DNA from 3 places in the Nostoc sp. ChiQUE02 genome. Region 2 is predicted to be linked to each of the others. Evidence: riboswitches for the same ligand, from Rfam matches in the RefSeq annotation. Region 2 holds a riboswitch; each other region holds the start of a gene.

Region 1 (2,270 bases), on a different contig from region 2:
ATAAGAGAATTTTAACCCTTGATTGCTTTGCTGATGGGCAACAAAATTGTTAAACTTTAAAAACCCTTTTTTGCTCAAAAGCATTAACAAGAGCTACTAAATATAGACTAGCAACGCTTTCTTCAGAGACAATAGAAAAAGCCCACATAATATCAATGCATTTATGACGACTACACTTGCCTCTGCTGTTAAACCAAGAGCCGAAGATAGTTTTGCCATTACCTTTGCACCATTGTCTCTTGAAGAAATCTACACCAAGTCTGACGATCCAGCCAACGGTGCTGTGGTTGTGATGAGTGGTATGGTTCGCAATCAAACCGATGGTAAACCTGTGATTGCTTTAGAGTATCAAGCTTACGAACCGATGGCGTTGCGGATATTTTATCAAATTGCTGCTGATATTCGTTTATCTACGTCTGATGTGAATCGAGTAGCGATTTATCATCGCGTTGGACGTTTGCGAGTTGGGGAAATCAGCGTTTTAGTAGCAGTGGGTTGTCCTCATCGGAGTGAGGCGTTTGAAGCTTGCCAATATGCTATTGATACTCTCAAACACAATGCCCCCATTTGGAAGAAAGAACATTGGGAAGATGGTTCTAGCCGCTGGGTGAGTATTGGTGCTTGTGAAACATCAGGAGAAAGTTGTTAAGATTCCAGAGAAAATCGCCTTTGCTCGTGTTTTGTCTAGGGAACAAGCTGAGTTTTCAGCTACCCTAGACTAACAAAAAGTTTGTCTTCAGGGAGTAGGAATTTCCATGCGATCGCACTGGCGCATGAGCCACTTAACACGGCAGTGGATAAGCTCAGGTAAAATTTATGGCTATATTAATGTAAGATAATTATCTGGATGATGTCTGGTTGATATCTATAACCTAAACAAAGTCTGAATTACTAAAGCTGAGAGTTGGGAAACTCCGGTGAAATTCCGGGACTGTGCCGCAGCTGTGATGGGATCGCCCAAGTCAGAATGCCAACTCTCAGGATGTGCTCAAGACACACTCACCGTCTACTCCCTGCGTTGCACGGGGAAGGAGTTTAAGTTTGCTTTCTGGATTTGCCACTTGTCCTGGCTTGTTTTATGCTACTCCCGCCGCAGATGGTATATTATCTCGCATTAGAATACCAGGTGGAATTATTAGTAGTCAGCAGTGCCGTGCGATCGCAGATATAGCAGAACAGCACGGTGGCGGCTATATAGATGTGACTAATCGAGCTAACCTGCAAGTCCGTGAAATCCGCACAGGGATAAATGCTGAGGTTCTGAAGTACCTCCAGGAAATGGGATTAGGTTCTCATAATACTGTTGTAGACCAAATCCGCAATATTATGACCAGTCCAACCGCTGGTATCGACCCCCAGGAATTAATCGATACTCGCCCTTTTGTCCAAGGTTGGGATGATTGTATTGCAGCACATCCGGCGCTTTCGGGACTGTCGGCAAAATTTAGCGTTTGCTTTGATGGTGGTGGGATAATTCGGGTGTGCGATCGCTTGAATGATATCGCCTTTGCTGCTGTTTTAGTTGACGGTAATGTTTATTTTCGCCTCTATCTCAGTGTCGGCGAGAAGGGTCAACCGCCTAGCGACATGGGTATTTTTTTACTACCAGAGGAATGTTTGCCCGTCTTGGCAGCTTTGGCGGATGTCTATCTAGTTCATAGTCATACTACGAATAAGCGTAAGCTACGCCTGAGAGAGTTGCTAAATACTTTGGGTTGCGAAAATTATCTCCAGGAAGTTCAGCAGCGTCTACCTTTTTCTCTTTTGTACAGTGAAACAAGAAAAGACCTAACCCCCCAACTCCCTTCCCTAATAGGGAAGGGGGAGAAATTCTCTACTCTTTTGCAAGGAGAGGGAAAGTATCAGCATATTGGCATCCATCTCCAACGTCAGCAAGGCTTATTTTACATTGGTGTTGTCTTGCCCCTTGGGCGATTGGAGAGTAGACAGATGCGGGGTTTAGCAGATTTAGCAGCAAAATACGGTAGTGGAACTCTCAGGCTAACCCCTTGGCAAAATTTGCTTCTTACAGATATTCCTCAGCAATGGGTTGGCGATGTCCAAAGTGAAATTGCTTTCTTAGGATTAGATTCCTCAGCAACCAACATCAAGAGTGGATTAGTTGCCTGTTCTGGCAAAAGGGGTTGCGCCTCTTCTGCCACAGACACCAAAAGTCATGCATTGACATTAGCGGAGTATCTTGAAACTCGCGTTACTCTGGATTGCCCAGTTAATATCCACTTCAGCGGCTGCGAAAAATCTTGTGCCCA
Region 2 (2,270 bases):
CGTAATACTGCGAAATTCTGTGGAGCATTGTCTTTCCTAATCCGGCAGTCATCTTCTTTTAATGCAACATCCAACACCCAATGTAATGAGTTTTCTATACCCCAATGGCTACGAACAGCATTAGAAAATTCTTCAGCATTCTTGATAAGGCTACTAATGAAATAACGAGTTTCGGCTGTTGTTTTACTATCCGATAAGCGGATGGACTCTACCATCCCAACACTGCTAAACAAACGACTCTGCAACGCTGAGTAGAAAATAAACGCTTAGTAAAGAATGAGACTTGTCCCGATTAATAGCGAATGCAAATATAGACCGCCCATTGATTTTTATGCAAGCAAATCGCAGTTGTGTTATTATCCAGATGAATCTCGGTTCTAGTGGGGAACAGCCACTAGAGGAAACGGGGAAAGTCCGGTGTAAATCCGGCGCTGTCCCGCAGCTGTAAACAAGGCTTGCCTTGTGAGTCAGAATGCCCGCCGAAGTTGACTTGTAAATTTTGTACATCTGCGAGGCACAGATAAGTATTTTTATGAAGGTTTATACAACTAATCAGCTTTACGTTCTCATAGTCCCACATATCAAGACGCTACAGATTACGACTTTCTATGAGAGGGTAAGCGGTTAATTTTCGGTACAAATTGTGTCTTGAGATCCAGCGATCGCTATAATCTACTCCAGACGAGAGTATCGTTTGTAAATAGTCATTGCGACAAAAAGAAGCTGTATTAACTAACAGGTGGAAGTTGTTTAAAACAGGTAGAAAATGGCGTGTATGACGTACATATTCCTGTTTGACCACTGAACAAATACTTTCCCAATCACGTATAGAAATTGCTAAGTTACTAAATGAATACTTCAGTTAATTATCATGTCGAAATTCTATCTTCACCGAACTGGGAAGATTCCTACTGCTATTCACCCCTTTGTCAAACAAACGGGTATCCCTCAAGGCAAATACAAGCCCAGTCTACTGCAAGCGAAAATTACTCAAGATGTTCAAAACATTGCAATATCGATGTATCGGATGATTTATATTGCAATTGCATCCGTCGGGCGGTTACGACATAGCTTGTCTGATTCGGGACGAGCAGCAATAAATAAACCGTTAGATCGACTCAAATAGATGTACAGGATAGTTCAAAAAAATGCCAAGTTTATTATATTCTGTAATTGTTTTTCTGATGCTATTAGTAATTGGAATTGCGGCTTATTTCCTAACTGCCCGCAAGTATCAATCCTCATCCACAGTTGCCAATTCCTACGATCAATGGACACTTGACGGCATCCTAGAGTTTTATTGGGGAGAACACATTCACCTTGGTCACTACGGTTCGCCGCCACGACGAAAGGATTTTTTGGCTGCTAAATCTGACTTTGTACATGAAATGGTTAAATGGGGTGGAATAGAAAAATTACCCCCTGGTGCTACTGTCTTAGATGTTGGCTGTGGGATTGGGGGTAGCAGTCGGATTTTAGCGCGGGATTATGGGTTTGCTGTTACAGGGATTACCATCAGTCCTATTCAGGTGAAACGCGCCCAGGAGTTAACACCCCTTGGGCTAAACGCCCAGTTTGCGGTTGATGATGCAATGGCATTGTCGTTTCCAGATGCCAGTTTTGATGTGGTCTGGTCAATCGAAGCAGGCCCCCACATGCCAGATAAAACCGTTTTTGCCAGAGAATTAATGCGGGTGCTAAAGCCTGGTGGAGTGTTGGTTGTAGCTGACTGGAATCAGAGAGATGACCGCCAAAAGCCGCTAAATTTTTGGGAGAAATCAGTAATGCGGCAACTGCTCGAGCAGTGGTCTCATCCAGCTTTTTCCAGTATTGAAGGCTTTTCTGAGCTTTTGGCGGGGACAGAATTAGTTGATGGGGAGGTAATTACGGCAGACTGGACTCAAGAAACCCTTCCTTCTTGGTTCGATTCGATTTGGCAAGGAGTGGCTCGACCAGAGGGATTGGTGCGTTTTGGACTGTCTGGTTTTGTCAAGTCTGTGCGCGAAGTACCGACGCTTTTACTAATGCGTTTGGCGTTTGGTGCAAGGTTGTGTCGATTTGGAATGTTCCGCGCTGTGCGGGCAAACTCACGCACAGAATTGATGGACAGAAACTTTGCCAACCAAAATCCCTCAAGCTTGATTAGGTAGCGATCGCAGCTATTTATGAATATTTGGATTTTAAATAAGTTTGGGGGGTTAAATCCCCTAGTTCTAGAGGCAGAACACAATTGAAGCCTAGCTAAATCCCCGTCACAAAACGTAATTATG
Region 3 (2,270 bases), on a different contig from region 2:
AAATAGCAAGAGTAGTAAATGCAAAAATTAGTTTATGTTCTGGTGGCAATCTTCGCAGTCGATTAGTATAAGCTAAAGTGTCTATTTGCAGGCTCATTCTTCACGTTTCTGTTGTTGGGAACGTCCTTTATACAACCCAATTGCATAACCAACTACTCCAGCACCTAAAGCTGCTTGGGAAGCAAATAATAAGCTTTCTATTTCCCCACTAGCTGGTTCAAAAAATGATTTAAACCAGGGTTTATATCCAGGTTGTATTTCAGTAATTGCTTTTTCGGCTTTGTCATCGGAACCAGCAAATTCTCCACCACACACAAATATTAACGGTGCAACCGCTAAAGCTATAACTGCTACTACCAACAACCAGTTACTCAACCCTTTTTTAGATTGACTCATTGCTTTGACGCCCCTGCTTGATTAATTTCAACAATTCCAATTCTTGAGGATTATAAGATTGCAGCCAGTTCCACACCAACACAGTTAGCAATCCTTCACTAATTGCTAAGGGAACTTGAGTAATGGCAAAAATTCCGGCGAATTTAGTAAACGAAGCGATAAACCCGCCAACAGGTGCAGGAAAAGCCAGGGCGAGTTGAATAGAAGTGATAATATAGGTGAGTAAATCTGCGATCGCAGCTGCTAAAAATATGGCGATTTTTTGTTTACCACCCAACTTTATTGTGAGATTATATATCCAGTAAGCCATAAATGGTCCAGCGATCGCCATCGAAAAAGCATTTGCCCCCAGCGTCGTCAAGCCGCCATGCGCCAGCAACAAAGCTTGAAACAACAATACTAAGCTACCCAAAACCGACATAGTCAGAGGGCCAAACAGCACCGCACCTAACCCTGTTCCCGTAGGATGAGAACAACTACCTGTAACGGAAGGGATTTTTAACGCTGACAGCACGAAAGTGAAAGCACCAGCCAAACCCAGCAGTAGTTTCAGTTCCGGGTTAGCTTGGGTAATGCGAGTCAGACTACGCAATCCGAGTAGAAAAAATGGTAATGCCACAATCCACCAAAAAATTGCCCACTGCACGGGTAAAAAACCTTCCATAATGTGCATGGCGTAGGCAGGTTTGGGTAAACCAACTACTAGATAAAAACTGATAACTCCCATCAGGGTTAGACTGACTAACGCCTGTTTTTTTCTTTTCATAATCTGTACCTCGCAGATTTATGTAAACGAATTGATTCTAACCGGCGGGCATCCTGACTCACCTAATTTTGGTTCACAGTTGCGGGACAGCGCCGGATTTACACCGGACTTTCCCCCTTGCGTCCGATGGCTGCTTCCCATCAGAACCGATTGGAGTAACTATATCACCATTACCAAGTTTGAGCAGCGACTTTTTACCCTTTCGAGCAAAGTTAATCATTCTACTTTAGTTAAATTTTTAACTACGTAGGATGATGTCGACAATTAGATAGCTTGCTGATTTAGCGGAATTACAATTACAAATTCTGTCCCCTGCCCAGGAGCAGAAATACATTCTAATTTTCCCTGATGTTTTTGGGTGATAATCTGGTAACTAATAGATAAACCCAACCCAGTACCTTTACCAATTGGTTTAGTCGTAAAAAATGGTTCAAATAAGTGTTTTTGTATAACTTCTGGAATACCCAAACCATTGTCGCCAATCCGAATAACTACTTGCTTTTGGTTAGTTAGTTGGGTGTGAATGCGAATTTGTCCTCTGTCATTAGTAGTTTGTCCTTTGTCGGTTGCAAATGACGAATGACTAATGACTAATGACTCTTCTAAAGCATCGATCGCATTTGCTAGAAGATTCATAAATACTTGATTCAGTTGTCCAGCGTAACATTCTACTAATGGTAGATCGCCGTACTCTTTAATCACCTCAATTGTTTGATTGTTAGATTTAGGTTTGAGGCGATGTTCTAGAATCATCAACGTATTATCTATACCCTCATGGATATTCACAGCTTTCATTTCTGCTTCATCTAACCGGGAAAAGTTTCGCAGAGATAGGACAATTTCTGTGATTCGTTCGGCACCAACTGTCATCGAAGTGAGCAAGTTTGGCAAGTCTGCAATCAGGAAATTTAAGTCGATCGCTTCTGTTTCTTTTTGAATTTCCGTTACTGGATGAGGATAGTTTTGCTGATATAGTTGCAGCAGTCTCAGTAAATCTTGGATATATTGATTGGCATGGGTGATGTTGCCATAAATAAAGTTTACTGGGTTGTTGATTTCGTGCGCTACACCTGCTACCAACTGCCCCAAACTGGACATTTTTTCACTC

The links. Region 2 has a riboswitch for cobalamin ahead of RM347_RS28845 (hypothetical protein). Riboswitches for the same ligand answer to the same signal wherever they lie in the genome.
Region 1: another riboswitch for cobalamin. It lies ahead of cobG (precorrin-3B synthase); the one in region 2 lies ahead of RM347_RS28845 (hypothetical protein).
Region 3: another riboswitch for cobalamin. It lies ahead of RM347_RS24050 (energy-coupling factor ABC transporter permease); the one in region 2 lies ahead of RM347_RS28845 (hypothetical protein).

What each region holds. Positions count from the first base shown of each region.
Region 1 covers NZ_JAVRBN020000026.1:38,698-40,967, forward strand. The annotation lists gene RM347_RS23710 (molybdenum cofactor biosynthesis protein MoaE) at 164-649, shown strand; adenosylcobalamin-variant (AdoCbl-variant) riboswitch at 898-981, shown strand; gene cobG (precorrin-3B synthase) at 985-2,270, shown strand, end outside.
Region 2 covers NZ_JAVRBN020000042.1:9,835-12,104, reverse strand. The annotation lists partial or broken gene RM347_RS28850 (ISAs1 family transposase) at 1-224, opposite strand, end outside; cobalamin riboswitch at 356-498, shown strand; gene RM347_RS28845 (hypothetical protein) at 872-1,126, shown strand; gene RM347_RS28840 (methyltransferase domain-containing protein) at 1,149-2,150, shown strand.
Region 3 covers NZ_JAVRBN020000027.1:17,634-19,903, forward strand. The annotation lists gene cbiQ (cobalt ECF transporter T component CbiQ) at 1-97, opposite strand, end outside; gene RM347_RS24045 (energy-coupling factor ABC transporter substrate-binding protein) at 94-396, opposite strand; gene RM347_RS24050 (energy-coupling factor ABC transporter permease) at 383-1,162, opposite strand; cobalamin riboswitch at 1,189-1,328, opposite strand; gene RM347_RS24055 (ATP-binding protein) at 1,427-2,270, opposite strand, start outside.